Regions from separate parts of the Clostridium saccharoperbutylacetonicum N1-4(HMT) genome, predicted to be linked through region 1. Evidence: a T-box and tRNA genes for the amino acid it is inferred to sense, from the RefSeq annotation. Region 1 holds a T-box; the other holds one or more tRNA genes.
The links. A T-box is a leader RNA that pairs with one kind of tRNA and senses whether it is charged. The one in region 1 lies ahead of thrS (threonine--tRNA ligase), so its partner is inferred to be a tRNA-Thr.

Region 1 (17,097 bases):
AATTAATGTAAGTATCTATCATCTTTATTTCAAGTTCTTGAAGTTCTTTTAAAGTATTGAGTGATGGTATTAAAGTGTAAAATTTATTGTATATTGGATGCAGATATTTTGTAAGAATACCATTGCCTACTATTTCTCGAGTGTACATTGCATTCCAAATGATTAAATCATTTCTTTTATCTTCAATCGAAATTTCTTCAGAAATCTCATCTAAATGCTTTTTTTCAATAATTTCTAAAATTTGTGGTTTAGCTCTAAGCTTAATTAGAAATGATATATTATTATTAAAAATATTCATATCAGATATAAAAGAATTATCCAAAATCATGTCCTCCTAGTTAGAATTATATTAATTCAAAAGTGATAATATATACATATTATATTAAAAATATACAAGTTTAATCAAGCTCATTTTAATATTATATATATAATGAAAATGTAGATAGATTCTTTAAGATAGTGAAGGGACAAGGAATATACTTGTTTTTAGAATTTATAAATTTTAGACATTACGCATTCATCATGATAAAATGAATAGAAATAGAATATTTATGACAGACGGTGGGCAAATGATTAAAATAAAATTAGAAAAAAATAGAAGTGGAAAAATAATATTTAAATTAAAATTAGATGATAAAGATAAAAGCAATATTTTCTTTAGAAGAGCACTCATGGAGGCAAGAACTATTAAAGGAAATTCAAGATATGAATATGAAGTTCCGTTAAGATTTTTTGTTCCAATATGTAATAATGTAGAGAAAGAAAATATTGTATTAGATAAAAAAAGTTTATTATCTTATTTAGAATTCTCAGATTACTATGATGAAAATTATTATACAGATGTAGATGCAACAGCAAAGTATATGAAAAAGTGGCGTGAAGAAGGGTGTCCTAACATTTATAGGATCACTATAGATAAAGATACTTATGAAATAGTAAAAGAAGTGATTTTCAAAAAAAATAAAATTGTATTAAGAGATTTTGATTTATAGAAAAGGAAATATCTCAAATGTAAAAAAATGCAATTTGAGATTGTGTCCTTTATCAAATATATTCTATTCACGATAGACTATGCTTGTAATTATATTTGTGATTTCCAATGACTCGCTACTAAATAAGAATTCATGAAAATAGTTGGAATTTATGCAATCAACCAATAGTAAATCATTTTTCTGAGCGGTAATAGTTTTATTATCGATAATTATTTTAAAGCCACCAGTTACTACATAAAAGCAAAGTGATATTAAATCTTTATTTAATGCAGCTTTATATTTAAAATTATATTGCTTTTTGGGAAGAATATTAAAATGAATTAATTCCCCATCATAATTTTCTCTTGTCATTAAGTTAAACACAGAAGCTTTACCATAAGTTTTTGTTTTCCAATCACCTAGAAAACTATCTTGATCAAAGGGAGCAAGTAATTTTTTGTATTTTGTTTCATGATCAATAGTAAGTTTACCTTCAGTAACCATGAATTTACGTGAAACACCTGGAAGTTCACTAAAAGTGGATTCTGATATGTCAATTTTAGCTATTCCAAGCCTCCATAGGAAATTTCTATTTGCATAATTAGAAGTTGGTGGATATGTTATCAATTCTGTAGCCATTCCTCCAGACCAAAAAGTTGGTCTATAATGTTCTCGTTTTATTAATTTAATATTGTACTGCATAGATTCTGCTCCTTTCCTCAGATAAGTATTTCATGTTAATTATATTAAAAGATATATGTATAATCAATAAAGTTAAGAACAATATAAAATAGACACATTAACTAAAAAAATATAATTGTAATAATTATCAGTGCATTGTAGATATATTAATTTGTTAAAGTAATAAATATAATAAATATAATAAGAAATATTGCAATTTGTTCGATAAATATATAAGGAATAAAAATTATATTTAGGTGCGAAAAATAAAAAGTACGTTGTAAATATAATTATAGGAGCGGTGTTATGACAATTATTAATAAAAAGGAATTAAGGAAAGAAATTTTAAGAAAACGACAAGTGATGGATGCAATTGAAAAAGAAAAGGCTGACAATAAAATAACTGATGAATTTTTAAAAACTGACTATTATAAAAAAGCAGAAAACATATTTATCTATGTATCCTATGATTCGGAAATAAACACAAAAGGAATAATAAATAGAGCTTTAAGTGATAATAAAAAAATTTATGTGCCTAGAACAGATTTTAAAACTAAAAATATGGATGCGGTCGAAATTATAGCATTAGCTGAATTAATGGAAAATTCCTATGGGATTTTGGAACCTTCAATTGAAAAAACAAGTATTAATCCCAATAATCTTGATTTAATAATAGTGCCAGGAGTAGCATTTGATAGGAATGGCGGAAGAATGGGATATGGAGCTGGGTTTTATGATAGATATTTTAAAAAGCTAAGTAATAAGAAGATTAAAAAATTAGTTTTAGCTTATGATTTGCAAGTAGTAGCTGAGGTGCCAATGGAAGAATGCGATGTTCCTGTAGATTATATAATAACTGAAAAGGAGTTTATAGGTTGTCCTTAAAAGTGATAATTAGGATTATAATTAGGGGGAGAATTTATGGAATATAATGAAAGCAACTTTTTTTACCTGAGGAATACGAGTCTTGAGAAATATTATGATGCATTAGTAAAAGCAGAATATGTATGTGAATATTTTCCTATAATTACTAGGATTATTGTAAGGAAAGTGTTAGAAAGCTTTATAAAAGATATTGCAGAAAAATATAGTATAGAATCAAATGTTGCTGCATGGCAATTAATTAATAATATTAAAGTTAGCGAAAGATATGAGATACCAGATGAAATTTATAGAGCTTTTGAGATTATATTGGTTAATGCATATGATCACTCTTCCTATAATCGAAAACCAAAAGGGATGGCTAAGCATCCGATAGAGATATTGGAAATGATACACAATATTTTTTGTTGGTATTTAAAATCAGCTGAGATACAGGAAATGGCACTTACTGATGAAGTCAGTTTTAGAGCTCCAAGCACTATTGAATATATGAAAAAGGAAATAATAAAAATAGATGAAGATGTTGTGCTAAAGGGTAAACAAATCAATGTTTTAAGGCAAGCAATTCTTGAGCAGTCTAGTGAATTGAAAAACATAAGTGAAATGAATAATAAAATAATAGCAATAAAAGAAGAAAAAGCTTGCTTAGAGAAAATATATATTGGATTGAACAGAAAAATTGAAGCACAAAGAAAACAAGTTTTAGATGTGGAGAAAGACTACAATACCTATATTAAAAAAATTGAAAATTTAAGAGAAAAGTGTAATGAAAGTCAAGAATTAATTTTTGCACAAGAAAGTCAACTTGTTAAAGCGGAAATACAAAAACAGGAAGTAAGTAATTTAATAAAAAAATTAGAAGAAAAAGATGATTCAATAAATAGACTTGAGCAATATCTTGAAGAGGAATTGGAGATTGCGAGAAAAGCCTATGAAAACTTAGTAGATTTAACAAAGAAATATGAAGATAATTTAGAAACTATAGAATTCTCCTATGATAAGAACTTGCAAAAGATATTAGAAAATGAACAAAAGAATATAATGATCAAAATAAATTATGAGGATAAAATATTTAATGATAATATAACCACGTATTCACAAAACATTATTGAAGCAAAAAGGAAGACGTTAATATTCAAGGAAATATTGAATGAAAAAATAAGGAAGGAAATCAAATATGAGCAATTCTATAGAGCTTTCTTAAATATAGAAGGAAAAGAACTAAGGATAGTTTACATAATTGCTACTAGTATAAATTTGATATCTAGCACATTAAATAAGTCTAAAGAACTATTAACAAAATCAACTAAAGACAAGTTTTTAGAATTAGTGAATAGAAGATTAGAGGAACTAAAAAATATAAGTGATGCAGAAATTAGACTTGTATTATATTATAAATTAATAAAATTGGCCAGCATTCCTTCAAGAAATGTGTTTAATAGAAGACAATTTGTACAAGCCTTAGATACGATAGTAGAAAAGGGATATGAATTTTTAATAAATGAGGCTGATTTTAAAGGGAAAATAAATAAGATAGATGGAATAAGCTTATATTATATTGAAAAAGTATTAGAAGCTTTAAAAAGTAAAAGTAACTTACAAGTTGATGAAGAACTAGTTAATAGAATCTATGAGAATATTGTGGAATTGAAAAGTAGAGATGAAAATATTGATAAAAGGCAGATACATTATGAAAAATATAATTTGGATAATATTACTGAAGCTTTACTTAAAGATGCCATAAGAGCACATCCTTTTGAACTATTATCAATAATGATAAATTTAGGAAGCTCATATGAATATTCAGAGTTTCAAGAAATATTATTATATGTAGAAGGTTTAGTAGAAAAAAAACTTGAAGTTAATGCCAATGAATATTTTATGAGCTTGATGTTTTTAGCTAGTAGAGTTAGTGGTACAAATGATGCTTTACAGGAAAATTTATTACCTATATTATTAATGGAAATAATCAATGTTGATTTAATAGCTACTAATAAAGCTACGAATTTAGAGAATTATAAGGAAATGATAAATATATGGAAACAGAAGCAGCATCGATACAATGACATTTCTATGGAAAAAGAAGATAAAGAAAATGAAATTAAATTGTTAATTAAAGAAAAACAAGAATTAGAAATTAATCAGGTTCAATTAATGAAAAATTATGATATGTCGGTGGAAAAATATAATAATTATAAGGAAGAATTTAAGAATATAATTATGAACTCTGAAAAGAGAATATTATTACCATCTTTCATGATTTATGATGAACTTCGTAGTAAAAAAGAAGCGGCTGAAAAGCATATTAATGAATCAAAAGATAAATTCGGTACCTTTAAGAGCATGATTTCTCCTGGGATATGGAAAGAAAAAGCTAGCAAATTTTTAAATGAAACTAATATGGTAGATGCTGAAAAGGCACTTATTGAAGAAGCAAAACAAAAACCGTATTTTATGAAAGAATACTCAGTTTTTCAAGACTTAGAGAATCAGATTAATCATGCAAAGGAATTGGTAAACAAGAATCAGGAGAATATTCAAAATAAAAATTTATTGGTGGAGAATATTACTAAAAAAATAAATGAGTTAGATAAGCAGCTTAACACAATTAAAGAACTTTATCTTGATATTGAAGCTATCTATTATTAAGTAAATATAAAGGACTAAATCGAGTTACATTTTTCAGTTGATAGTAACTCGGTTTAGTCCTTTTAGTTTATTTTGATTATTTCATAAAGATAGATTATTACTAGCTTTATCTTTCTTTATTTGCTATTTCAGCAACAATTCTTTCGATGAATGCATCTAGCTTCATAGCACCTTCATCATCATTCTTTCTGCTTCTTACAGAAACTTCATTATTTGCGGCTTCTTTTTCACCTACAACTATGATGTAAGGTGTTCTTTCAAGTCTTGCTTCTCTGATCTTGTATCCAATTTTTTCAGCTCTGTAATCTGATTCAACTCTAACGCCTCTGTTCTTTAATGCTTTTGCAACTGATTCTGCATAATCATTATATTTATCAGAGATTGGTAATACTTTTGCTTGAACTGGAGAAAGCCAAGTAGGGAATGCCCCTGCATATTCTTCTATAAGCATTGCTAAAGTTCTTTCATAGCATCCAATTGAAGATCTATGGATTATATATGGACGTTTCTTGTCTCCATTTTTATCTATATAGCTCATATCAAATCTTTCAGCTAATGCAAAGTCAATTTGAACTGTGAATAAAGTATCTTCTTTACCATGAACATTTTTAAATTGTAAATCAAGCTTTGGACCATAGAAAGCAGCTTCATCATCAGCTTCAGTATAATTAACTCCTAAGTGATCTAAAATTGTCTTCATTATACCTTGAATTCTATCCCAGGCTTCAGGATCATTGATATATTTTTCAGTATTGTTTGGATCCCATTTAGAGAATCTATAAGTTATTTTATCTGCAATTCCAAGTGTAGTCATTAAATGTTGAATTAATTCAAGAACACCTTTAAATTCTTCTTCTAATTGTTCAGGTGTAACAATTAAATGTCCATCAGCTAAAGTGAATTGTCTAACTCTTATAAGACCATGCATTTCTCCTGAAGCTTCGTTTCTAAATAAAGTAGAAGTTTCACCATATCTTATTGGAAGATCTCTATAACTGTGTTGTTCAGCATTGTATATAGTATATTGGAATGGACAAGTCATTGGTCTTAATGCAAATACTTCATCGTCCTTTTCTTCATCTCCTAATACAAACATACCATCTTTATAATGATCCCAGTGACCAGAAACTTTATATAAATCACTCTTAGCCATAAGTGGAGTTTTAGTTATAACATAGCCTCTTTTTTCTTCTTCATCTTCAACCCATCTTTGAAGTAGTTGAATTATTTTAGCTCCTTTTGGCATTAATAGAGGAAGTCCTTGACCAACATTTTCATCAGTTGTGAATAATTTTAATTCTCTACCAAGTTTATTATGGTCTCTCTTTTTAGCTTCTTCTACAGCTTCTAAGTAAGCATCTAAATCTGATTTCTTTAAGAAAGCAGTACCATAAATTCTTGTAAGCATTTTATTCTTTTCATTACCCTTCCAGTAAGCACCAGCACTTCTAATAAGCTTGATTGCTTTAACTGACTTTAATGATAATAAATGTGGACCAGCACATAAATCAGTAAAATCACCCATCATATAGAAAGATATTACTTCATCTTCAGGAAGGTCATTTATTAGTTCCACTTTATAAGGCTCATCCTTCATTAATTCTAATGCTTCATTTCTTGGAAGTTCAAATCTTGTAATTTCAGGATTTTCCTTAATAATTTTTTGCATTTCTGCTTCAAGCTTTTCTAGGTCTGCAGCAGAAAAAGCAGTTTCTCTATCAAAATCATAATAGAAACCATTAGCAATTGAAGGTCCTATAGCTAATTTTGTTTCAGGGAATAATCTTTTTACTGCATAAGCTAATACATGAGATATACTGTGTCTTACAGCATCTTTACCTTCTTGATCATCAAATGTACATATGCCTAAAGAAACATCCTCATTAATTTCAGTTCTAAGATCAGCTACTTTTCCGTTAATAACACCACAGCAAGCATTTCTAGCTAAGCCTTCACTAATTGCTTTAGCAATTTCATAAATTGATAATCCAGCTTCAAATTCTTTTATTGAACCATCTTTTAAAGTTACTTTTATCATTTTTACTCCTCCTTAATTCAGTTAACAGTTATGAGTTAACAGTTTATGCCCTTTAGGGTATTCTGTGGGCAATTTACAGTTTTGGAAGAAATCACTGCGTGATTTCTTTGAATTATATAATTATATATTTAAATATAAAAAAACTCCGTCTCTAAAATATAGAGACGAAGTGATATCCGTGGTTCCACTCTAATTACCTAAAGAAAGATTAATTAAAATAGCTTATATGTAAAAGCATAAAAACTATTCCAAATAACCTAATAAAATAGGTCACTTAAAATTATCGTAACGTGATAATAACGGACTTTATTAGAGTCACTCAGAGGTGGTTTTCAGTCTAAATTTATCTAAGAATACTCACACCAGCATATTCTCTCTCTGAAAAATAAGATTTTAGCTTACTGTCCTCATCAACGTATTTACTTTATTAATAGTTATTATTATAATCATTGTATTTTTCTATGTCAACAAGTTAATAAAAAAATTATATTAAACATAATTGAGAAATAAAGATATATTTAAAGTAAAATGGAAAACTATATCGAATTGAATTAAATAATTTTAAGGGGAAATTAGTAAAGTTAACGTGTGTTTAACATTTAATTAACGAGAGTTAATTTGGATTTAATGAGGAATTTATACAAGTACACTACAATTAGGCTGTGCAGAAAGATATAAGAATTAGGCATATTTTTCATATATTTATTTTAGGAGGCAGCAATGAATAAAAAAATAAAAAGTATAAAAGTTAAGATCATTATGTTTTTGGTACCAATGTTATTGATTGCATTTACAGCATTAGCAGTTCTAGGCTATAAGTTTGCAAGTAATTCATTAAAGGAAAGTAATTTGAATGTGATGTCAGAGATGACCAAGATAGCTGCATCGAGAGCTGATGATCAAATTCAAAGTGAAATTAAGAATCTAGAGGTCTTAGCAAGTAATCCTATAATTATTAATGAAAATATACAATTAGAAGAGAAAGTTAAAGTTCTTCAAGCTTCTTTAAAAGCTGTTAACCAACTAGATATGAGTATAAGTAATCAAAATGGAGAAGCAATTGATATATCAGGGAATAAAAAGAATGTAAAGACAACTCAAAGTTTTATCAAATCAATAAAAGGAGAAGCTGCAATAACAAATCCATTTGTAGATCCTAATACGAAAAAGAAAGTAATATCATATTCAGTGCCAATTAAAAATTCAGCAGGTAACATAATTGGGATTATTACTTCAATGAAGGATTGCATGGATTTTTCCAAGATAAATAGTGAAATAAGTTTTTTAAAGACAGGAAGTTCAATAATTGTAGATAACAATGGAAATTATATAGTAGCAGCAGATGAAAGCCTAGTAAGTGAAAATAAAAATATTACAAACATAACATCAGATAAAGCATCTTTAGATGATTTAAACAACATAGGAAAGAGCATGACTATAGGAGATCAATCTGGAATAGGAAAATATATGTATGATGGTAAAGCTATGTATATGACCTATAGTCCTATTGGAAAAACAGGACTTTCAATAGGAATAACGGTAGAAGAAAAAGATTTATTAAGTGCATTAAATAGTTTGGCTTTTATCGATGCAATAGTAACTGTAGTTATGATATTATTAATAGCTATATTAATAATTGTATTTACAATAAAGGTGATAAATAGATTAAATGGAGCTAAAACTTATGTTGATAGTATTGCTAATGGAGATTTCTATTCTCAAATAGATAAAAAATACATTAGTGTTAATGATGAAATAAGTTCTATATGCATAAGTGTAGGACAAGCAAAGGAATCAGTTGGTAATATGATAAAGTCAGTAAAGGAAAATGCTAGTGTTGTAAGGACTGGATCATTGTCCTTAAATGAGATATCAGAACAATTAGCGGTTCTTACAGAAGAAATATCAGCATCCATAGGAGAAGTTGCAATAAGTACAAATAAGGAAAGCTGTGATTTCAAAGAGATATCTAACAAGTTATCAATTTTTGGAGATGAAATAAACCTAGTTAAAGATAATGTTAATTTAATAAGTGAAGATGTTTTTATAATAAATAATAAATCTTTAGAAGGTTCAAGAGATATTGAACAACTAAATGATGGAATTGTAAGTGTTAATGATAGTTTTGGAAGATTTTCAACTAGTATTGAATATATACAAGGGGACATGAAAAATGTTCATGAAATTACTAATATTATAAATGGAATCTCAGAACAAATAAATCTTCTATCCTTTAATGCAGCTATTGAAGCAGCGAGTGCAGGAGAAGCTGGAAGAGGCTTTAATGTTGTAGCCTTGGAAGTAAAGAAACTTTCAGATAAAAGTAAAGAATCAGCACAAAATATTAGTAAAATAATAAACAGACTTATGAAAATAATACAAAAACTTGTTGAAGAATCTAATAATATGGATGGTGAATTGCAGAAACAAAAAGATGCAGTTTACAATGCATCAAGTTCGTTTGCTGAGATAGCTGTACTAGTTAGTGAAATTGCACCTAAGGTTACAAATATTAATGATTTATTTAATGATATTAGCAATAACAAAGATTTAATCGTTGATACTGTCAGTGAGTTATCAGAAGAAATAATAAATACATCTAATTCTTTAGTTCAAGTTACAGATTCATCCGTGGAACTAGCAATATTTGCTGAAAAGGTTAGTAATAGTTCTAATTTACTATTGAATAAGGCTGATGATCTGATAGAAAAAGTAAAATTATTTAAAATTGAAAAAAATGAAGTTAATGCTGAAATAACTGTAGATAAGAAAGATGAAAAAATAGGTATTGAAAGCATAAGTTCTTTAGAAAAAGTTAATAATGATGAAGTTAATAAAGAAGATTCAGCTTCCATATTAGATAACAAACTAAAAAAAGAAGAAGTTATTAATAATACTCTTAGTTATTATGAAAACTTAGATTTGCCCTTGATAGAAAATTTAGAAGACTTAGATATATATCAATTGGAGCAGTTTGAAGAAGATTTACAGCTAAAGGATTTTGGATGGGGGGGCACTAAAGTAACAGAGATAAAAGATTATATTAAACAAAAAGAATCAGTAGGTTTTGATGATGACGATGATGAATTTAATATATCCTAATTGAAAGTACAAGGCTATTTGCTTATAAAATGAGCAGATAGCCTTATTAGATATAATAAATTTAAATAAAGTCTAATAATTATCTTCAATCAGTTTATCTAAAGTTAGATTAACAATCATTTCTTCAGTATAAAATTTTTCACCCATTATTATAAAAATTACTTCTGATTTCTTAAAGCCTTCTTTATAAAGCTTTAAGTTTCTAGTTATTCGTTTTAGAGTATTTTTTGGAATATTTAATTCTAAAGCTAATTCTTTAAAAGAATAATAATCTTTTTTTAGTATAAAATATAGTTTATTTTGAAGATCTAATTTATATCTAAGATCAACCTCTTTGGATTGATGGGGGCCATATTTTCCTCTATGATGAGACGGACATAAATATTTGTAGTTTAATTCTATATCAAAGCCACCTTCACTTCTGTGAACAATATGATGTATATCAGCTTCGGCATTACATATTTCACATAAAGACAATTTTTAATCCTCCTTAGATTCTGCTTTATATATTTATAAATACATAAAGGGTAAAAAATATTTTAAATTATATTAATCAATATAAGTATATTCAGTTACTAACAGTTATTATTATAAATTAATCAATAGGAAATAGCAATTTTAATCAATATGATAAAAATTTATAAAATATCAATAAAATGGAAGAAAAAATGATATTATAATATTAGGAAATTCAAATTCATATTGTGCCAAGTGAACCCTAAAAAGGGTTTATAAGTTATATTAATATATTTTATTAAATCTTTAGTAGGAAGGTGAATAAATTGAAAGAGAATTATAATTCGTTTAATTATTGGGAAAACGTTTTAAGAGAAAACAAAAATAGAAGAGCGCATGTATTAATGCAAAAGCTGCCGACAGAGAAGAGTGTTTACTTTCACACAATATTATTTGGAAAGAAAAATGGAATACACAACATGTGGGGGTATGTTCCAAATATAAAAGGTCTAGTAGGCTATCTTCAATATCCATTTTTGCAAGAAGCTTTTTACAGATGGGTACACGGGAAAGATAGAATTATTTCACAAATTCCACACATGACAATTGATAAGATTTCTAAGGAAGGTGAAAAAGCAAAAAAGATAACAAGGGAAACAGCGATAAACATGCGTAGAGACTATGATTTCCTTAATAGCTTATGGGCTCTTCCACATGATAGAATCAAAATGGAATTAGAAAAATTTATAATTGATTTTAATAGAAGATGGATAGGTAATAATCAACGTTTTATATATATAAAGGTTTTTAATACTCCAGAAGAAGTAGGTGAATTTGTAATATCCTCATCTTTGATAACGTCTACAGAAAAAGAATTTGAAAATAAAATAGGAATGACTATAGAGGAATGGAGAGAGGTTTGTAAATTTGCAATAAGTAATTCTGACAAAGGTGAGTTATTTAAAGAGGTTTTGCGAAAAAAATTAAGTGAGGTATATTAGAATAATAGTCGAGCAATAGGTTATGAAATAAATATGAAAGGAAAGTTTACTTAATTCTTAGTAAACTTTCCCTAAAAACTTAGTTTTTATTTGATATTTTCAACAGAAGCTATACTTTGAGCTGAAATTCCAAGCATTTCACCAGTAAAGCCAAGACCTTCTTCAGTAGTAGCTTTAATATTAATTTTATCAAGATCTATATTAAGAGCTTCAGATATATTTTCTCTCATATTCTGAATATGTGGTAACATTTTTGGTTTTTGTGCAATTATAGTAGCATCTATATTATTCACTGCATATCCTGCTTCAAAAATTAGTTTTCCTGTTTCCTTAAGTAATAAAAGGCTAGATATGCCGCTGAATTTACTATCTGTATCAGGAAAGTGCTTACCAATATCTCCAAGGGCACAAGCACCTAACAAAGAATCCATTATTGCATGAAGAAGAACATCAGCATCAGAATGACCAAGTAATCCTTTTTCATATGGGATTTCAACTCCACCTAAAATTAACTTTCTATTTTCAACTAATCTATGAACATCATATCCTAAGCCTACTCGCATATAATAACACCTCATTCAAATAATTATTATATATATTGCAAAATTATATTTGCAATATATATACTTTATTTATTTTAACATAATATGCTATGCGATTATATAAAAAATAATTATATAGAAGTTAGTTGAATACGTATTACTTTGAAATACGACTAATTTTATAAGAATTAACTATTTGTGAGTTAGGAATTTTAACATTAAACCTAATAGTAATGAGTTTGATTACTTTATTTAAAAGGAAATGTATAAAAGAAATTCTGTGCTTTCTTTTAAAATCAACATAAATTATTTTAGCTCTCATAAATAATCTCCAAAATATTAATTTTAAGTATATAATATTTTATTAATGAAGGGCTTTATATGCTATAATAACATAGTATGAAATAGATATATAAAGGGTTAATATTTTAAAGAGGTGTTAATTATATGGATGGATTAGGCTTTAAGAAAGATAGATATGTATTTGCTTCGGCTCCATCAATGATGGTACTAGGAGATGGAAATGAAAGCAATAAAAGCAAGCAAATATCTTTATTTTTAAATGAATTAAATACATATAATGTTTTACTTAAAGATTTAGTTAATTTTCCACTGAGAGAAAATGATAGAAATGTATCTTTAAATGTTGCATATTACATAATAAGTGATGAGGAAATATTACAAAAGGTTATTGAAAAGAAAGACTTGCCTATAGGGAAGTTAAGTAAGTTAACAAGGCTTAAACCTGAATATTTAGAAAAACTTAGAGATTATATTTTAGCATACTACATAGTTTTAAATAATCCTTATTATAAGAGTTTGCAAGATTCACTTAGAATAAAATTAAAGGAAGATAACAATGTTATTAATATTTCAAATAAGAATGAGAAAATACATAAAGGGTTAGCAGTAAAATTGGTAGGCAGAGCTGTATATATTTTGACGTCTAAAGGTGAATTCTTTAAAATAAAGACTAGTGATAAAGTTAGTGTTGGAGAAATAGCAGAAGGTAAAGAAAAACGATTTTTTAGAAATTATAGGATTCACATATCTATTCTATTATTTGTACTTATACTTATTGGTAGTGGTATTATTATTCAATATAGGACAACGCAAAGTACAATTGTCATTGAGACAAGCTCCAATATAAAAATACATATTAATAAATTTAACAAAGTGATATATATGTATTCACCAACGGAAAAGGGAAAAGAGCTTATTAACAGCATAGATGTTGAAAATAAAGATGTAGATGAAGCTATATCTAAAACCTTTGAATATGCTGTGAAAAATCAAATGATAGATTTAAGTAAAAAGACTCTTATGACAATAAGTGGTCAACCACTAAAATATGGAACACTTATTAAAACCAATAAAGTTATTTCTGAAAATAAAGTGCCAATAATTATAAATAATTCAGGAAATCAACAAAACTTACCAAAGGATCAAAGTGAAGATGAAACGAAAAAATAGCCTTAAAATTAGGGCTATTTTTTCGTTTTAGTTAACACATCTTTAAAAGTATCCATGTCATATGTGGAACTAATATAAATTCTATCAAGTTTGAAAAAATTGTCATCTTTATCTGCAAGGCCTCTATTTGTGGTAAATCCAAAAGTATATCCTGAATTTTTGGCTGCTTTTATACTATCTTCGTTATAATCTCCGAAAGGATAAGCGATTGAAGTAACTTCTTTACCAGTTATTGCTTCCAAAGTTTTTTTAGATTCCGTTAATTCTTTTAATTGGTCTTCATATGTGAGTTTATTGAGATGTGGGTGATTAATAGTATGGCTTTCGATATCGATTCCATATGTAGACATTTCTTTTATTGCTTCTTTTGATAAATAATAATTGCCATCTAAATTAGAAGTTATGCAAAATATTGTAGCATTCATATTTAATTCTTTTAATATAGGAAAGGCGCTATAATAATTATCCATATATCCATCATCGAAGGTAATAAGGATACTTTTTTCAGGAATAAGTGAATGATTTAATAAATAATTTTTTAAATCTTTCATAGTAAGGGTTATATAGCCTTTGTCTTTTATATATGTGAGTTCTGCTTTAAGTTTTTCAGGTGTTATTATTACTTCGTTGGTAGCTGGCTCTGTAACAGAATGATAATATAGTACTGGTATGCCTATATTAGCATTAGTTAGTATGACATTATTTAATTTAGCTTTTTTGGAGGTTACTTCATTAATCATTTTATTGAAAAGTTGAGCACTTGAGTTATCCACAGATTTGCTTTCCAAATCATTGTTATGTACTAATTCATTTTTAGATGAACTATTATTAAAATATCTGATAGAGAAACATACTATAGCAAGTAAGATAATGGATATAAAAATTAATGCATATTTTTTACTTAATATTTTTTTGAAAAAATAAATTATGTTCAAATCTTTTAAGTTAGGCATAAATAAACCATTTGACCTCCTATCATTTGAATTGAAAATGTAATTCATCTATAATTATATCCTAAATTACAAGAAAAATTATAGGAATTTTGATTTTTTTAATAAGGTATACAATTAATAGGATTAACAAGAATGCAAAATTAAGAATTGTGGTTATTATCCAATTATATTAAAGGAATAATATTATAAAAAGAGTAGCATAATATATAAATAGTACAACTTATTAACATTGTCCACAGTCGCTTGTGGATAACCTGTTATAAAAGTGTTAATAGACATAATATGACATATGATATTTGTGGATATAAATTAAATTAAGTCATAAAATGTATAAATTCTAGGAGGTGTTTATATGGGCATTTTAACTAATATAGCTGGAATAATTGTAGCAAGTTCAATGTTATATACAGCTTATCCACAGAATTTGTGTATAAGTTGTGTGATTAATGGTCAAAGCGAAATTAAGCTTGTGGAAAAGTCTATAGAGAAAAATTCAGATTATCTAAAAGAAGACATAAAAATACCCCAATTTATAGGTGGAAATGATGAAAAAAGGGTAAATATAATTAATAATACGATTAATGATGATATTTTGCCTAAAATAAATGATGCAGAGAAAACAGCAAAAGAATACTTTGGCAAGATCGGACAAGAAAAACCAACTTTCCCCTATGAAATTTTTTCAAGATATACAGTATCTGAAGATAATAATAAAGTGCTCAGCTTATTTAATGATTATTATGAATATTTGGGAGGGGCTCATGGTATGACCATAAGGAGTTCCTACACAATAGATAAAAGTACAGAAAATTTATTGTTTTTAAAAGATTTATTTGCTCCTGGATATAATTATATGGATACAATCAATAAAGAAATAAAAAGAGAAATAAAGGAAAATCCTCAAAACTATTTTGATTCGGGAAATGTATTTAAAGGTATAAAAGAAAATCAAAATTTCTATATACAAGATGGCGAGCTTGTTATTTATTATCAATTGTATGAATTAGCTCCATATGTATTTGGATTTCCAGAATTTAAAATTCCTTTGAAGGTATTTGATAGCAATTATATTTATACATAAATGAAGTTAAATTGTTATGAAAAATTAATAACGAAAACATATTCAGAGTAAAAAGCTAAATAAAAAAGATGCCAGCAAATTAATATGGCATCTTTTTATGAGTTATAAGATTTTATAGTAAGTTTTAATTTTTATCATGAGCATTAGTATTTTGGTTTCCTCTGAAGCCATAGCCATCTGAAATTATTCTTCCAATTCCAGTTACTTTACCAGTTATGCAGCCCCTACAATGAGCTGGAGTGTCTCCAGTACATATTTTCCCAGGATAAAGAGCATAAAGCTTTCTATATTCGCCTTCAGTTACATTTGGCATTACAACATTTGCACCACTTTGAAGAGCAACTATTCTTCCATTAGGAGCTAAAGATTCCATTGCTGTTGTTGCAGGAATGTTTATATCAGGAAGTAATAATCTAGTTAAAGCCATAACTTTTAGTGCTAGAGTAAGGTTTCCACCCTCTGCGTCTTTTAAAGGAGTATCTTCATTTGGAATGAAGGGTCCTATACCTATCATATCTGCATTAATTTCCTTAAAGAATAATATATCTTTAGCAATAGATTCAAGAGTTTGATTTGGAAGACCAACTAGAATACCACTTCCAACTTCATAGCCTAAATCACGTAGATTATTAAGGCAATTTAATCTTTCTTCAAAACTCATTTCAGGATCCATAGCTTCATATAGTTTTTTATCGGTGGTTTCAATACGGATTAAGTATCTATCAGCGCCAGCAGCTTTAAAAGCTTTATATTCATCATAAGTCTTTTCACCTAGGCTTAAAGTTAAAGCAACACCTAATTTCTTAATTTCTTGTACTATTTTAGTCATTCTTTCAATTGTAAAGAAATCATCCTCTCCGCCTTGGAGTACAAGGGTTCTATAGCCATAAGTAACTGCTTTTTTGGCAAAATCTAAAATTTCTTCTTCAGTCAATCTATATCTTTCAATATTTTTATTATCTCTTCTCAAGCCACAATATAAACAATTTCTTTTACATATATTTGTGAATTCAATTAATCCTCTTAGATGAACAAAATCACCTAAATACTTTTGGCGAACATCATCAGCGGCTTTAAATAATTCTTGGTTTATATCATCATTTTGCAATAATTGTAATATTTCACTTTCATTTAAATTATGTGTAGTCTTAGCTTTTTCAATAAGTTTAATCATATATCCTCCTAAGTTAAATTTGAATATAACATGTGATTATTATTAGTATACTATAGAATTTATTAATGGAACAATAGAAATAATAGAAAATTAT
Region 2 (17,097 bases), 350 kb from region 1:
AGCATTAATGCATTTAATACTGGAAATGGAGATGTAGATGTAGTTAAAGGGGGAGGAATAACATTTCCTACAAATGGGAAAGTGAAGTTATATCGTAAGGAAGAAAACAAAGTGGAAGAATTAGATTTAGAAGAATACATTATTGGAGTGGTAGCAAGTGAAGTTCCTGCAAATTTTAGTGAGGAAGCGCTAAAAGCCCAAGCTGTTGCAGCAAGAACATTTTATATGAGTAAGCGGGTGAATCCGTGTAAAGATGCAAAAAGTCATGAAGCGGAAGTTTGTGATACAAATAACTGTCAAGTATATATGAGTAAGGAAGAGAGGCTAAGTAAATGGAGTAGTAAGGATGGAGAAGATAATTGGAGTAAAATAAAAAAAGCAGTTTATGATACAAAAGGGCAGATTCTCACCTATGATGGAAGTGTGCTAGAATATCCTCAATTTTTTGCAACAAGTTCTGGAAAAACTGAAGATGCAAAAGATGTATTTTCAATTGATGTACCATATTTGAAGTCTGAGGAAAGTAAAGGGGAAGAAAATGCACCTAAATTTAAAACTAATACAGAAATTCCTATAAGTGAATTTATAAATAAAATCAATGCAAAATATCCAGAGGCAAATGTTAAAGCAGATAATTTGCCTTCACAAATCAAGATAGACAGCCATACAGACGGTGGAAGTGTAAAAATAATAAGAATAGGAAAAGAATCTATTAAGGGAACTCAATTTAGAGAGCTGTTTAATTTAAATTCAAGTAATTTTACTTTAGAATTTAATAAGGATTCAATAAAAATAAATTGCACGGGCTATGGACATGGTGTTGGAATGAGTCAATGGGGTGCAAATGCTATGGCTAAGAATGGCGATACATATGATAATATTCTTAAGCATTATTATAATGGAGTTAAGATTGCAGAAATTATATATACTTAGTTGAAAAATACTTGTTTTTTAATAGTTTATGACTATGTAAGACAAGTATTTTTTGTGTTTATTTTTTTGTTTGTAATTTTTAAAAGTGGGCATACTTTAAAATGACTTATGTAAAGAAGATTGAATAGAAAATAGTTTAAAACAAAAAATGTGGAATAAAAAAATAAAATTATGTATTAATTTTCAAAAAAAGGGAACTATATCAATAGGAGGTGTTCACTTTGAACAAAAATTTAAAAGAAAAATTTAAAAATTTATTTAGGAAGGAGGGATTTTATATCGCTTTATTCCTCTGCCTTTGCGTAATAGTGACTGTGGGTACAGTTTCGTATAAAATGCTTAATAATAAGCAGGAAGTAAATAAAACAGACGCAGATGATAGAGGCAAAGAGTTAACATTAAATACTAATGATAAACCAGCAAATCAAATTCAAAATGCTGAGAGAGCTCAAAATGATGAGAAAGTAAATAGTGATACTGTTAATAAAACAAAAACTGAAAAATCAGCTACAGTAACTACAACTAATAAAGTGAATTTTTCAAATCCATTAAATGGTATTGAAAGTAGAAAATATACTTATCCTTCACCAGTAAAAATGGAAGAAGGAATTTTTAGAACTATTAGAGGGGTAAATTTAGAAGCTAAAATAGGGACCGAAGTTAAAGCAGCAGCAGATGGAGTAGTAGAACTTGCTGAGAACTCAGGTGTTGAAGAAGGCGTAGTCATAGAAATTAAACATGCAAATGGATTAAGAACAAGATATGGAAATCTTGATGCAGATGTATCAGTAAAAAAAGGTGATAAGGTTAAAGCCAATCAAGTTATTGCAAAGGTAGGAGAAACAGCTAAGGTATTTAGTAAAGATGCCTTTGGTGAATTTTTAAATTTGCAAGTGATTGATGCCAATGGAGAGCAAGTTAATCCAGAAAAATATTTTAACTTAAAAACTAAATAACAATATAAGAAGATTATATTAGTCATTCATCCTGTTAAATGGTGAATGGCTAATAGAAAGAAAAATTGTAATTTATAAATTATTAAATCAAGGAAGTGGTATTTTGAAAGATTATATTGAAGAAAGGGTTCTAGATGTTGCAAAATATATTATAGATTCAAAAGCTACAATAAGAAAAACTGCAAAGGTTTTTGGTGTTAGTAAAAGCACAATTCACAAAGATATGACAGAAAGGCTTTTGAAAATAAATCCTGAAATTGCTCAAGAAACTCACTCGATATTAGAATTGAACAAGTCAGAAAGGCACATTAGAGGTGGAAAAGCTACCCAAATGAAATATAAAATTATTGAATCTTAGTGAAAATAAGTCTATAATATAATATTAGTAGAATTATGTAATCATAGGTATTAATATGTATTATAGGAGTGAAAAAAATAATGGGTTTTTGGAGAACAGGGATAGACTTAGCTATTGATTTAGGAACAGCAACAGTATTGGTCTATGTGAAGGGAAAAGGAGTTATACTAAAGGAACCATCAGTTGTAGCCATAAACAAAAATAATAATAAATTGTTGGCTATAGGTGAAGAAGCAAGAAAAATGATAGGAAGAACTCCAGGAAATATCGTTGCAGTTAGACCACTGAGAGAAGGAGTTATTTCTGACTATGATATAACTCAAAAAATGTTGAAAGAATTTATTAAAAAAGCATGTGGAAAGAGAAATGTTAGAGCACCAAAGGTTATTGTATGTGTACCATCTCAAGCTACAGAAGTAGAAAAGAGGGCTGTTATTGATGCCGCTATGAATTCAGGTGCTAAAACGGTTCGTTTAATAGAAGAACCGCTTGCAGCTGCTATTGGGGCTGGTTTAGATATAACAAAGCCAAGTGGATGTATGGTAGTTGATATTGGAGGAGGGACTTCTGATATTGCTGTCATTTCTTTAGGTGGAGTTGTAGAAAGAGATTCAATAAAAGTTGGTGGAGACAAATTTGATGATGCTATAATTAAATATGTTAGAAATGAATACAAGCTAATGATTGGAGAAAAAACGGCTGAAGATTTAAAAATAAATATTGGATCAGCATTTAAAAATTCTAGAAGTTTAACTTGTATGATGAAGGGAAGAAATCTTGTTACAGGATTACCAGATGAAGTGGAAATTACTACAGAAGAAGTAAGAAATGCTATAAAGGAACCTGTAGAAGCAATTGTTGACACAGTAAAAAGAGTATTAGAAAGAACACCACCTGAGTTAGCTTCAGATATAATTGAAAGAGGAATAGTAATGACAGGTGGAGGAGCATTAATACATGGTTTGGATAAGCTTATAGAGTTTAAAACAGGAGTAACTGCAATTGTTGCTGAAAATACTGTTGAATGTGTTGTTAATGGAACCGGTGAAGTACTTAATTATCTAGACAAGTTAGATAATGAAGTGAATGCTCAACAAATTGTTCTTGTAGAATAATGAAGGAATAAATAACAGTCCAAAATTTATTTTAGACTGTTATTTATTTTTTAATCTTAAAGCATTGGAAATTGTTCGTGATTTAAAGCATAGGCTTCTATAAATAACCTAGATATTATCTTGGCCATATTCATAATAAAGGATAGTCTTATACTGCGTGAAAAGAAGAATTCAGAATTATCACTTGAGTCAACGATTCCAATAACAGATGCTATACCAACGTCAGGAAGCTCTTTCCCTACTCCTTTTCCAGGATGTATGGCATAATCTCTTATTCGAATTTGCCCAATATCATCTTCATCTCCTAAACAAGCATCAATTCCAATTATGGAGGCATTTGGATGTTTTACACGTATCTCGTCTAAACGTTCATCTATATTTAAAGCGTGAATTGGAGCTGATAAAGTACCGTAAACAGGGAGAGGAAAAAAGTTTTCGGTTAAAATAGATCCAACTAAAGGACCTAAACAATCTCCAATGCATTTGTCAGTACCTATACAAACTATTACAGTATTTTCTGAAAGAAAATTTTTGATTTTTAGAGTTAAATTATGATGAAACTCAAAAGTATAATTAATGTCTGGCTTTAGCATAAAGGATATATCCCCCTTTCACAATATATATATATGTGAACTAAGAAGAAGATAGTATAAAAAAATAAATTATGGGAATAAATACTATAAAAGGAGATTTGTATGAAAAGAATTTTTGTGTATTTTATTCTAATTTTAACAATAATAATTAATATATATTTATTATTGTATTGGAATCCTGGGAAATTAAATAATGATAAGGGAGATTACAGCAAGGAAGTATTATCTTTTACAAAAAGTCCATATAAAGTTGATAAAAGTACAATGTTGGAGAAACTATCATCAGATGATAAGAAGGATATAGAAAAGATCATAAAAAAGTTGTCTGCATTTGATGTTGAAACAATAAGAGAATATTTTAATGATGCAAATGAACAGGAAGGAATAGTAAATATATTTAAACTTTTAAAAAAGAGATTATTGATAGAAGATTATAAAAAGATAGAAGAGATAAGTTCTAAGTATATAGATATTGATAATATAAATAAAATAATTAAAAAGAAAAAATAATTTAGATTAGTATATTAAAATGAAGTATATTGCAGAAATATGGAGTAAGTTGGGCTTAATTTCTGCAAATGCATGATTATAAGAGTTGAAATAAATACAATTTGCAGATATACTAGTCATTGTTGATTGATTGTCAAGCAACTGCTGTGAAAACAGAATAAGGAGGAATTCCCGAGTGGCCAAAGGGGGCAGACTGTAAATCTGTTACGTTTCGTTTCGATGGTTCGAATCCATCTTCCTCCACCAATAAATGGGCGCATAGCTCAGCTGGGAGAGCACCTGCCTTACAAGCAGGGGGTCACAGGTTCGAGCCCTGTTGTGCCCACCATTTAAAAGATAATAGCTGTTAAATCAATTGTTATTTTAAACCACAAATTGTTAGCTTTTAATTGAAAAGCTTAACTGTTAACTATAGAGTCAACTGTGAACTGTAATTATTAACTGTAAACTGAATATGCTGGCATGGCTCAACGGTAGAGCAGCTGACTTGTAATCAGCAGGTTGTAGGTTCGATTCCTATTGCCAGCTCCAATAATATAATTATAGTAAAATTGAGTTGTATTATTAAAATTAAATATGGAGGAATTCCCGAGTGGCCAAAGGGGGCAGACTGTAAATCTGTTACGTTTCGTTTCGATGGTTCGAATCCATCTTCCTCCACCAATAAATGGGCGCATAGCTCAGCTGGGAGAGCACCTGCCTTACAAGCAGGGGGTCACAGGTTCGAGCCCTGTTGTGCCCACCATTTAAAAGATAATAGCTGTTAAATCAATTGTTATTTTAAACCACAAATTGTTAGCTTTTAATTGAAAAGCTTAACTGTTAACCATAGACTCAACTGTGAACTGTAATTGTTAACTGAATACGCTGGCATGGCTCAACGGTAGAGCAGCTGACTTGTAATCAGCAGGTTGTAGGTTCGATTCCTATTGCCAGCTCCAATAATATAATTATAGTAAAATTGAGTTGTATTATTAAAATTAAATATGGAGGAATTCCCGAGTGGCCAAAGGGGGCAGACTGTAAATCTGTTACGTTACGTTTCGATGGTTCGAATCCATCTTCCTCCACCAAAAGAATAAACTACTATGTTTATTCTTTTTTTATATAAAATTTCTCTATTCTCTATATATAGAATTTATCTACGAATATTGACTAATAATTTCTTTTATGGTAGTATAATATATGAAAATTAAATAGAAACTCTTATCAAGAGAGGTGGAGGGAAAGGGCCCGATGAAACCCGGCAACCTGTATTATATAAGGTGCCAATTCCTGTAGGATGATTTCTACAAGATAAGAATAAGTGATTGTTGAAATCATGCTCTTCTTATCGAAGAGCTTTTTTTTATATTTAAGTTTGTGCACACTTAAATACTAGTCTAATATTAAAAAATAAAATTAAGGAGAGAGTTAAATGAGAAGATTATTTACTTCAGAATCAGTTACAGAAGGACATCCAGATAAAATGTGTGATCAAATATCAGACGCTATCTTGGATTCTATATTAGAAAAAGATCCAAATGCTAGAGTTGCTTGTGAAACATGTACAACTACTGGTATGGTTATGGTAATGGGAGAAATAACAACAAATTGTTATGTTGATATCCCAAAAGTTGTTAGAGAAACAGTAAGAGGAATAGGGTATGATAGAGCCAAATTTGGTTTTGACTGTGATACTTGTTCAGTACTTACATCAATAGATGAACAATCAGCTGATATTGCAATGGGTGTAGACGAAGCTTTTGAATCTAAGAAAGGTGAAAAGGATGAAGTTGAAGCTGTTGGAGCTGGAGACCAAGGAATGATGTTTGGTTTTGCAACTAATGAAACAGAAGACTATATGCCTCTTCCAATATATATGGCTCATAAGCTATCAAGAAGACTTACAGAAGTAAGAAAAGATAAAACATTAGAATATTTAAGACCAGATGGTAAGACCCAAGTTACAGTTGAATATGAAGATAATCAACCAAAGAGAATTGATACTATTGTTATATCAACTCAACATGATGAAAAGATTTCTTTAGAACAAATTCAAGAAGATCTTAAGAAATATGTTATTGATGCAGTTGTTCCAGCTGAATTATTAGATTCTGAGACTAGATATTTCATTAATCCAACAGGAAGATTTGTTGTTGGTGGACCACAAGGTGATTCTGGATTGACTGGAAGAAAAATAATAGTAGACACATATGGTGGATATGGAAGACATGGTGGTGGTGCTTTCTCAGGAAAAGATCCAACAAAGGTAGATAGATCAGCTGCTTATGCTGCAAGATGGGTAGCAAAAAATTTAGTAGCAGCAGGTGTTGCTGACAAATTAGAAATTCAAGTGGCATATGCTATTGGTGTTGCTAAACCAGTTTCAATAGAAGTAGAAACTTTTGGAACAGGAAAAGTAAGCGAAGAAAAAATTGTTGAAATAGTAGAAAAAGTATTTGATTTAAGACCAGGAGCTATAATCAGAGATCTTGACTTAAGAAGACCTATTTATAAGCAAACAGCTGCTTATGGTCACTTTGGAAGAAATGATCTTAACTTACCTTGGGAACAATTAAACAAAGTAGATGAAATAAAGAAATATCTTTAATAAATATAGTAAGAAGGCTATCTCTGAGTGCTAGAGGTAGCCTTTTTTACTTTTTGATATGGTTGACTAAAAATTAATCATGAATAATTAATTATTCACTTAAAGTAGGAAAGTATATTATTGATTGAAATATTGATATTTATGGTATAATTAAGAAATGCAAATAAGGTTTTAAACTAAGTTATTGTCTGTTATTAGTGTTTTGAATAATACAAATTAAAGATTTGGAGAGATTTTATGGAAGTTCTAAAAGGTTTTGTTGAAAGTATAGTTTTTAAAAGTGAAGATACTGGATATGTGGTGTGTAAAATTAGAAGTGATAATAATCTAATTAGCGCAGTAGGAACAGTTCCTTTTTTAAAAGAAGGCCAAAATGTGAAGTTAACAGGATATTATACTGTACATAAACAGTTTGGAAATCAATTTAATATTCAAGATTACGAAGAACTTCTTCCAACCTCTTTAGATGGGATAGAAAAATATTTAAGTGCAGGAGTAATTCATGGAATTGGTCCTGTTACAGCTAAGAAAATAATAGAGAAGTTTGGGGAAGAAACCTTAGGAATAATGGAAAATCACATTGAAAGACTTATGGAAATTGAGGGGATTGGAGAAAAAAAGTTTCAAATTATATATGAATCGTATATTGAGCAGCAGGGGTTAAAGGATATTATATTATATTTTCATAAGCATGGAGTAACTAATAATCAATGTATTAAGATTTATAAGAAATTCGGACCAAATGCAAAGCAAATAGTATCAAATAATCCTTATATATTATGTGATGAGATTTCAGGTATTGGATTTAGAACTGCAGATAGAATTGCAAGGAGCATAGGAATTCAAAATGATTCTGAGTTTAGAATTCAAAGTGGAATTAAGTATGTAATGAATCAATTTTGTGCTGCCGGAAACACATTTATGCCTATTAAAGATATAATAGAACAGTGTGAGGAGAATCTAGTAATAGCTAAGGAATTAATTGAGAAAAGTATATATGATATGGCAGCAGAGCAAAAGATAGTCGTTGAAAATATTAATGGAATGGAAGCTGGTTTTTTACTTCAATATTACTATTGTGAGCTTGGAGTAACAAGCAAAATAATAACGTTAGGTTTGCAACAAATACAAACTATAAATTCAGATATTGATTTTGAAATAGATGTTTTTGAAAAAGAACAAAAAATACAATTTGCCCCATCTCAAAGAGAAGCAATTATTGGAGCTTTTAATAACGGGATAGAAATAATAACAGGTGGTCCTGGAACTGGAAAAACTACCATTATAAAAGCTATTATTCACATTTATGAGAATAATGGCATGAAGGTAATACTTGGAGCTCCAACTGGAAGAGCAGCTAAAAGAATGACTGAATCAACTGGAAGAGAAGCAAAAACCATTCATAGACTTTTGGAAATGGGTATTTCGGAGGAAGATGAATCAGTTTTTGAAAGAGGAGAATCCTCGCCATTAGATTGTGATGTTATTATAATTGATGAAGCATCTATGATTGATATAATTTTAATGCAAAATTTGCTCAAGGCAATTAAATTAGGAACAAGACTAATAGTTGTTGGAGATGTTGATCAGTTACCATCAGTTGGACCAGGAAACGTATTAAAAGATCTTATAGAAAGTGAATATATAAAAGTTGTAAGGCTAAAAGAAATATTTAGGCAAGGCTCAGAAAGCTTGATTATAGTAAATGCACATAGAATTAATGAAGGAAAGATGCCTTTGTTAAATCAAAAGGATAAGGACTTTTTTTTCATTAGTGAGGAACATCAAGATAGAATTGTAGGCTTGATAATAGATTTAATAAGCAGACGACTTCCTAAATTTAATACATCATGGGATATATTAAAAGATATGCAGGTATTGACGCCCATGAGGAAGGGAACATTAGGAGTAGCTAATTTAAACGCCAGACTCCAAGAAATATTTAATCCACCATCGAAGGATAAAAAAGAAAAAACTTCTCGAGATATAGTTTTTAGAGAAGGAGATAAAGTAATGCAGACTAAAAACAATTATACATTAAAATGGATTAACATAAATAGTTATGGTGAAAATGAAGGCGTTGGAGTTTATAATGGTGATTTGGGATTTATTAAGAGTATTGATGAAGAGAGAAAAGCTTTAACAATTATTTTTGATGATGAAAGAAAAGTAATTTATGATTTTAATTTTCTAGATGAACTAGATTTAGCATATGCTACTACAATTCATAAAAGTCAAGGTAGTGAATTTAAGGTGGTTGTTATCCCTGCCTTTATGGGATCACCGTTTTTAATGAATCGTAATTTACTTTACACAGGAATAACAAGAGCCAAACAATTGGTAGTTGTAGTTGGGTTTCAAAAGGCATTAATGTATATGATTAATAATACAAATAGTATAGAAAGATATTCAGCTTTAAAATATAGAATAAGAGATATAATAGCTAAAGATGAATTTGAAGAGTAATTGAAAGGAGATTGTAATGCATGAGTAACGAATGTAAAGTAACAGATCAAGATTTAAAATATGCATTTGATAAAATAGACTATTGGTATAAAAAAAATATCAAATTTTTAACCATAGTTACAGTTCCCTTTAATACTTCATGTGTTTTTTCAAACATAATAAGTAAACTTTCAGAGGATAATGGAAAAGTGCTATATGTGTGGGGGAAAAGTGGAGAAAATAAAGAGCTGCTCAGTGCAATCAAAGAATTCAATTCAAGTGTAACTCATTCCTATATTGAAAAAGGAAAAACAAATTCTAATCTTACTTTTGTAAATTATAATAATTTATTTAAAGTTACCGAACTTTTTGATTTAATTATTTTTGATGATATAACTTACTTTTCTAACTTAAATAGTGGAAATGTTAGAGAGATATTAGATGTTTGTGCAGAAATAGGGGAAAGGGTTTTATTGTATAGCATAGAAAAATTAGCTTTAGTTGGGGAAAAATTTGAACTTGCAGCTTATAATTATAAGAAACCATTTGTTGAGCCGAGAATATTGACAACTAGAATTGATTTAAATACAGATATTCCTTTCACTCTGTATGATTATCTCAGATGGTTTAAAGAAAATAATCATAAAGTGGTTATTTATACACCAACTAATGAAAAATTGAATTTAGTTTACGATTATTTTTGTAATAAGTTGAAGCTTTCTGATGTAAAAATAATGAAAGCATCTAAAGAAGATGAAATAAAATTATGTGAGAAGGTATTAAAATATAAGGATAAGGCAATATTTGTAATAACAAATAAAATAGAGGAGTTACTTGAATATTGTTATATGGATGATGCTGTAATTTTATTCTCTGATAATGAGAGATATACTTATAAAAAGATATTATATATATGTGGACAAATAAGGAATATGAATTTAACATTACCAGAAGTTCTTTTAGTATCAAATGATATATCAGAAGATATGGAAAAAGCAAAAAATATGGCAAGAAATTTCAATAAAAAGGTATGGGAAAAACGTTTAATAGAATTGTAAAAAAACTCTTTGATGGATTGATTGAAATAATATATCCGAGAGAAAATTATTGCATTATTTGCAAGGAGGATGATTGCTTTGGAATATGTGATTCATGCAAGAGAAGTATAAAGACAATAGGCAAGGAATATCAAGATAAAATAATAAGCTATGGATATTATGGAGGAGTCTTAAAAGATTTAATACTAAGATTTAAGTACAAAAAAAATTTTACAGCAGGGGATATTTTATCAGAATTTCTAGAAGAATATATGATTAATAATATTGATTATAAAGGATATATATTAACATATATACCTTTATCAAAAAAATCCCAAAGAAACAGGGGCTTTAATCAGTGTGAATATATAGCCAAAAAAATAGCGAAAGACTTATCTATTGAAGTTTTTGAAATTCTAGTTAAACAAAGGGAAACAAAAGAGCAAAAGACTTTAAAAAAAGATGAAAGATATGAAAATATAAAAGATGCTTTTAAATTGAAGAATACAGTAACTATAAATAATGGAAAATTTATAGTTATTGACGATGTAACAACTACAGGTGCAACACTTTATGAAGCATATAAATTATTAAAAAAAAGCAAAGCAAAAGATATAAAACTCTTGACCTTAGCTAAAAGTCATATATAATAGTAATGTAAAGCTAGGTTTGTGGTTGAAAGTCGAAGCTAGTCGCAGGCAAAACGATCCACGTAATTTAGATAAAATGTCTAAGGAGCATGGTGCGGTATAGAAGTAAGTCCTGCCAGTTTATAAACTGAGAGGGTTAGTAGTGAGGAATTAAATTTTATTAGCAAAAGCTCCAGCAGGCGGGTGTGGGGTCAAAAACCAGGTCAACTAGCTTTACCTTACATACAAATTAATTGATTCTATATTTGTAAATTAACTTATTTGAAGTAAGTTGATTTTTTTTGGATAGAATTTTCAGAATTGACTGATAATTCTCTTGTTAAGTTCGATAAAAAGTGATAAAATATTAATAACTTAAACATATTAAGTTATTAACTTTTTCAAATGAGAGGGGCTGGAATTTATGAAAGTCACAGTTATAGCAAAAAATATGGAACTTACAGATGCGCTAAAGGAAATAGTGCAAAAAAAGATAAGCAAATTGGAAAAGTATTTTGATTCTAATGTAGATGCTAAGGCTACATTAAGTGTACAAAAAAGTAGACATAAAATAGAAGTGACTATTCCATTTAATGGGGTAATATTGAGAGGCGAAGAATCAACATCAGATATGTACAAGTCTTTAGACTTGGTAGAAGATAAATTAGAAAGACAAATCAGAAAACAAAAAACTAGGTTATCGAGAAAACATGGTGGGTCATTAAGATTTGGAGAATTAGGAAGTGTTGAGGATAATACTGCAGAAGAAGAACATGGTAAATTAGTTAAAGTAAAAAAATTTGGTATTAAACCAATGAATTCAGAAGAAGCAATCCTTCAAATGGATTTAATAGGACATAATTTTTTTGTATATGAAGATGCCGATAGTGGCAAAGTTAATGTGATTTATAAGAGAAAAGATGGAGATTATGGTTTGTTAGAACCAGAATTAGGATAAAATAAAAAGCAGCTGTCTAAGTATGCTACTAAAAAGCATTTTAGGCGGTTGCTTTTATTATATAACAATATATTATTATATAATGAAAGATAATGAAGCGATTAAAAATTTTATAGCTATAGGTTGGAATAATATTTGATATATTGGTAAATTATATTATATAAGTGATAAAAATATATAAAAGTATTTATTTATATGTTATGTTTTAGTGATAAATTTGTAATGGAATTATTACGATTAAATTAAAATTTGATGTTTTATTCAGTATTTATAACAAAAATCACTAGTTTTCTTGAAAATAAGCTATGTAAAATGCTATAATTATAAAATACGTAAATTAATAAATTGTATTAGTAATTAATATGAAATATAGAATTTCGAAAGGATGACATTATGGGACTATTAGATGCCGTATTTGGAACATATAGTGAAAGAGAAGTTAAGAGACTTAAACCTACTATACAAAGAATAAATGAATTAGATGAAGCAATGCAAAAGCTTTCTGATGAAGAATTAAAAGCTAAGACTGTTGAATTTAAAGAAAGATTAGGAAATGGTGAAACTTTAGAAGATATTTTACCAGAAGCATTTGCAGTTGTAAGAGAAGCTTCAACAAGAGTATTAGGGATGAAGCATTATGACGAACAGCTTATGGGTGGTATGGTACTTCATCAAGGAAGAATATCAGAAATGAAAACTGGTGAAGGTAAAACTTTAGTTGCAACATTACCAGCATATTTAAATGGATTAAGTGGAAATGGAGTTCACATTGTTACAGTAAATGATTATCTAGCAAAAAGAGATGCTGAGCAAATGGGTGAATTATATGGATTTTTAGGATTGACTACAGGTGTCATTGTACATGAATTAAACAATGATCAAAGAAGAGAATCTTATGGTTCAGATATTACTTATGGAACTAATAATGAGTTTGGATTTGACTACTTAAGAGATAATATGGTTGTTTATAAAGAAGAAAGAGTACAAAGACCATTAAATTTTGCAATAGTCGATGAAGTTGACTCAATTTTAATTGATGAAGCTAGAACTCCACTTATAATTTCAGGTCAAGGTGAAAAATCTACTGAATTTTATAAGGTTGCAGATTATTTTGCAAAGAAATTAGTTGCTGAAAAGGACTTTACTAGAGATGAAAAAGCTAACGCTGTTATGTTAACTGATGAAGGTGTTAGAAAAGCAGAAGTTACATTTAAAGTAGACAATTATGCTGATGCTGATAATATTGAATTACAACATTATGTAACTCAAGCATTAAAAGCTAATTTTGCCATGAGAAGAGATAAAGATTACATGGTTAAAGAAGGAGAAGTAATAATAGTCGATGAATTCACAGGAAGACTTATGGAAGGTAGAAGATATTCTGATGGTCTTCACCAAGCTATAGAAGCTAAGGAAGGCGTTAAGATTGCAAGAGAATCAAAAACTCTAGCTACTATTACATTCCAAAATTACTTCAGAATGTACAAGAAGTTAGCAGGTATGACTGGTACAGCTTTAACTGAAGAAAATGAATTTAGAGAAATATATGGATTAGACGTTATTGTTATTCCAACACATAGACCAATAGCAAGAAAAGATAATCCAGATTTAGTATTTAGTACTGAATTAGGAAAAATCAAAGCTGTTGCATCAGAAGTTGAAAAAGCTCATGCTAAAGGACAGCCAGTATTAGTTGGTACAGTTAGTATTGAAAAGTCAGAACTTCTTTCAAGTATGCTTAAGAAAAAAGGTGTACCACACCAAGTATTAAATGCTAAATTCCATGAGCAAGAAGCTGAAATAATCAGTCATGCTGGTGAAAAGGGAATGGTTACTATAGCTACTAACATGGCTGGTAGAGGTACTGATATTAAGCTTGGTGAAGGTGTAGTTGAACTTGGTGGTCTTAAGATAGTAGGTACTGAAAGACATGAATCAAGAAGAATAGATAACCAATTAAGAGGACGTTCAGGAAGACAAGGAGATCCAGGTGAATCAACATTCTTCATTTCATTAGAAGATGATTTAATGAGAATATTTGGTTCTGAAAAAATTCAAGGTGTTGTTGAAAAGCTTGGACTTCAAGAAGAAGAAGCAATTGAAAGTAAAATGGTTTCAAAAGCTATAGAGAATGCTCAAAAGAAGGTTGAAGGAAATAACTTTGATATAAGAAAACAATTATTAGGTTATGATGATGTAATGAATGTTCAAAGAGAAGTTATTTATAAGCAAAGAGCAGAAGTTCTTGAAGGTGAAGATGTAAAAGAAGAAATATTATCTATGATGAAGGATATTATTACTGATGCTGTTAATACACATATTACAGGTGAAAGTGAAAATTATAGAGAAGAATTCTTACATCTAATGGTAGCATTACAAGACATATGTGTAGTACCAGGAATGATTAACTTACCAAGTCTTGAGAATTTAGCAAATGATGAAATAGTTGAAAATATTTATGAAGCTGCACGTAAAGTTTATGAACAAAAAGAAGAAGAATTTACAGCAGAAAGATTAAGAGAAATTGAAAGAGTAGTTCTTTTAAGAGCAGTTGATACTAATTGGATGAATCATATAGACAATATGGATCATTTAAAACAAGGTATTGGATTACAATCATTTAAACAAATTGATCCAGTCCAAGCATACCAAATGGAAGGTAGCGAAATGTTTAATGAAATGATCGGAAAGATCAAAGAAGAAACTATAAAGCTATTGTTCCATGTTAAGATTGAAAGAACTCCAGAAAGAGTTAGAGTTGCACAAGAAACTGCTGCAATACATGAAGAGTCATCAAGCTCAGCGGTAGGTCCTGGAGGTCATCCAACACCAGGTCCAGGACAAAGTGAAGGACCAGTACCAGGTCCAGTTAGAAATACTGATAAGCATGGCAGAAATGAATTATGTTCATGTGGAAGTGGAAAGAAATATAAGAACTGTTGTGGAAGAGAAGCTTAGGCATTTTACAGTTGTCAATTTACAGTTTACAATTATGAACTTAGAGAGTAGAGTTCCAAGTTTATAGTTGGTGATTGTAAATATACAGCTAATAGTTAGTTGATGAAGTTAGAAGCTCTATGGAGTTTTTAAGAGAGTAGATTTTTTAAAGAATATATGTGATATAATAGATTCCGTAGAGTTTTTTAAGAATTGCCTTTTTATAAAAAAGCAATTTGAATTAGATTTCTACGGAATTCTTATTAATTGAAACTTAATTCTTTTATAAATTATGAAGATTCAACTAAACATAAAGTAAATAAAAAAGTTTTACTAAAGATACAAAACTATAAATTTAATAGTAAACTGAATATTCAACTGTAAAATATAAATCATGACCTCAACTGCAACCTACAAATAAAAACTGTAAACTATGAACTATAAACTAAAATGTAAACTGTAACCTTAGACTCTACTGTAAACTGTACATTGTAAACTGTGTAAATCGCAACTCAACTGTTAACTGTGAATTGTAAACTGTAAACTAAACAAAGGGGTGGTTAAATGATTATTGAGCTAGAAAAAGAATTAATGAAGCTTACTAATATAAAAAAATCAATAGAAGAAATGGGGGCTTCACTTTGACAGAGCAGGCTTAGAAAAAGAACTGCATGAATTAGAATGTCAAATGCAAGAAGCTGGTTTTTGGGATGATATTAAAAGAGCAGAAGAAGTTACTAAAAAAAGTAAGTCCATAAAAGATCAAATAGAAAAATTTGATAAGTTAAGATCGAAAGTTGAAGATGTTGAAGTTTTAAAAGAAATTATGGAAGATGATGATGAAGAATCTGCCAATGAAATAATACAATCTATACGAGAAGTAGAAGCTGAAATTGATGACTATAATATGAAGATTCTTTTATGTGGAGAGTATGATAAAAATAATGCTATTTTAACTTTACATGTTGGCGTTGGAGGTACTGATGCCAATGATTGGACAGAAATGCTTTTAAGAATGTATACAAGATGGTGCGAAAAACAAGGATATAGTGTTGAAACTATAGATTTGCTTCCAGGAGATGAAGCTGGAATTAAAAGTGTTACATTAAAAATAACTGGTGAATATGCATATGGTTATCTAAAGGCGGAAAAGGGAATTCACAGATTAGTTAGAATTTCTCCATTTAATGCAAATGGTAAGAGACAAACTTCTTTTGCATCTATGGAAGTACTTCCCGAACTTACAAAAGAGCAAGATATTGAAATTAAAGCTGATGATCTTAGAATAGATACTTATAGATCAGGTGGGGCTGGAGGACAGCACGTTAATAAAACAGATTCAGCAGTAAGAATCACACATCTTCCTACAGGAATAGTAGTACAATGTCAAAATGAACGAAGTCAATTTGCAAATAGAGATACTGCTATGGAAATGTTGAAGTCTAAATTAGTTGAATTAAAAGAAAGAGCTCACAAAGAAAAGATTGAAGACTTAACTGGAGATTTAAAGGATATGGGCTGGGGAAGTCAGATAAGGTCATATGTATTCCATCCATATAGTATGGTTAAAGATCATAGAACAAATGTAGAAACTTCAAATGTTACTGCAGTAATGGATGGAGATATAGATATGTTTATAAATGCATATTTAAAAAATTAATTTTTAGAAAAATAAATATTAGAAAAGTAGAAAGGATACTAAATCGAATTAAGGTTCCTTTCTATCGATTTACATGAATATATATTACCATTTTCAGTAGTACCAGTAGGCTATCCAGCCAAACAAAGCAGTGAGGTTGTTGATAGATTCAATAAAGATAAAGTTCATTATGAAGGGTGGAGATAATATGATTAAAATTGTTGCTAAAAATTTCGTGAAAAAAGAAAATATAGATGAAGTAATAAAACTTTCAAAAGAATTAGTGGATGAAACAATTAAGGAAGAAGGCTGCATAAGTTATGAAATGTATCAAGATGTAAATGATAATAGTATACTTACTATGATAGAAACTTGGGAAAATAGAGATGTGTTA

Region 2: it encodes a tRNA-Thr, which carries the amino acid that the T-box ahead of thrS (threonine--tRNA ligase) is inferred to sense. The anticodon was not compared.

The regions. Positions count from the first base shown of each region.
Region 1 covers NC_020291.1:342,251-359,347, forward strand. Annotated here, with positions in the region: gene CSPA_RS01615 (helix-turn-helix domain-containing protein) at 1-322, opposite strand, end outside; gene CSPA_RS01620 (hypothetical protein) at 570-992, shown strand; gene CSPA_RS01625 (HutD family protein) at 1,056-1,673, opposite strand; gene CSPA_RS01630 (5-formyltetrahydrofolate cyclo-ligase) at 1,959-2,537, shown strand; gene CSPA_RS01635 (hypothetical protein) at 2,574-5,183, shown strand; gene thrS (threonine--tRNA ligase) at 5,290-7,221, opposite strand; T-box leader at 7,379-7,644, opposite strand; gene CSPA_RS01645 (methyl-accepting chemotaxis protein) at 7,942-10,323, shown strand; gene CSPA_RS01650 (HNH endonuclease) at 10,396-10,800, opposite strand; gene CSPA_RS01655 (hypothetical protein) at 11,106-11,780, shown strand; gene ispF (2-C-methyl-D-erythritol 2,4-cyclodiphosphate synthase) at 11,867-12,343, opposite strand; gene CSPA_RS01665 (anti-sigma factor domain-containing protein) at 12,770-13,795, shown strand; gene CSPA_RS01670 (polysaccharide deacetylase family protein) at 13,810-14,796, opposite strand; gene CSPA_RS01675 (DUF3298 and DUF4163 domain-containing protein) at 15,101-15,829, shown strand; gene hydE ([FeFe] hydrogenase H-cluster radical SAM maturase HydE) at 15,954-17,003, opposite strand.
Region 2 covers NC_020291.1:695,660-712,756, forward strand. Annotated here, with positions in the region: gene spoIID (stage II sporulation protein D) at 1-933, shown strand, start outside; gene CSPA_RS03085 (M23 family metallopeptidase) at 1,155-1,889, shown strand; gene spoIIID (sporulation transcriptional regulator SpoIIID) at 1,993-2,247, shown strand; gene mreB (rod shape-determining protein MreB) at 2,328-3,362, shown strand; gene yyaC (spore protease YyaC) at 3,419-3,955, opposite strand; gene CSPA_RS03105 (hypothetical protein) at 4,058-4,465, shown strand; tRNA gene CSPA_RS03110 (tRNA-Tyr) at 4,627-4,711, shown strand; tRNA gene CSPA_RS03115 (tRNA-Val) at 4,718-4,793, shown strand; tRNA gene CSPA_RS03120 (tRNA-Thr) at 4,922-4,996, shown strand; tRNA gene CSPA_RS03125 (tRNA-Tyr) at 5,044-5,128, shown strand; tRNA gene CSPA_RS03130 (tRNA-Val) at 5,135-5,210, shown strand; tRNA gene CSPA_RS03135 (tRNA-Thr) at 5,332-5,406, shown strand; tRNA gene CSPA_RS03140 (tRNA-Tyr) at 5,454-5,538, shown strand; SAM riboswitch class I at 5,669-5,768, shown strand; gene metK (methionine adenosyltransferase) at 5,883-7,058, shown strand; gene recD2 (SF1B family DNA helicase RecD2) at 7,296-9,524, shown strand; gene CSPA_RS03155 (hypothetical protein) at 9,545-10,561, shown strand; gene CSPA_RS03160 (ComF family protein) at 10,534-11,190, shown strand; gene hpf (ribosome hibernation-promoting factor, HPF/YfiA family) at 11,594-12,127, shown strand; gene secA (preprotein translocase subunit SecA) at 12,521-15,085, shown strand; one part of gene prfB (peptide chain release factor 2) at 15,629-15,706, shown strand; one part of gene prfB (peptide chain release factor 2) at 15,708-16,724, shown strand; gene CSPA_RS03180 (putative quinol monooxygenase) at 16,912-17,097, shown strand, end outside.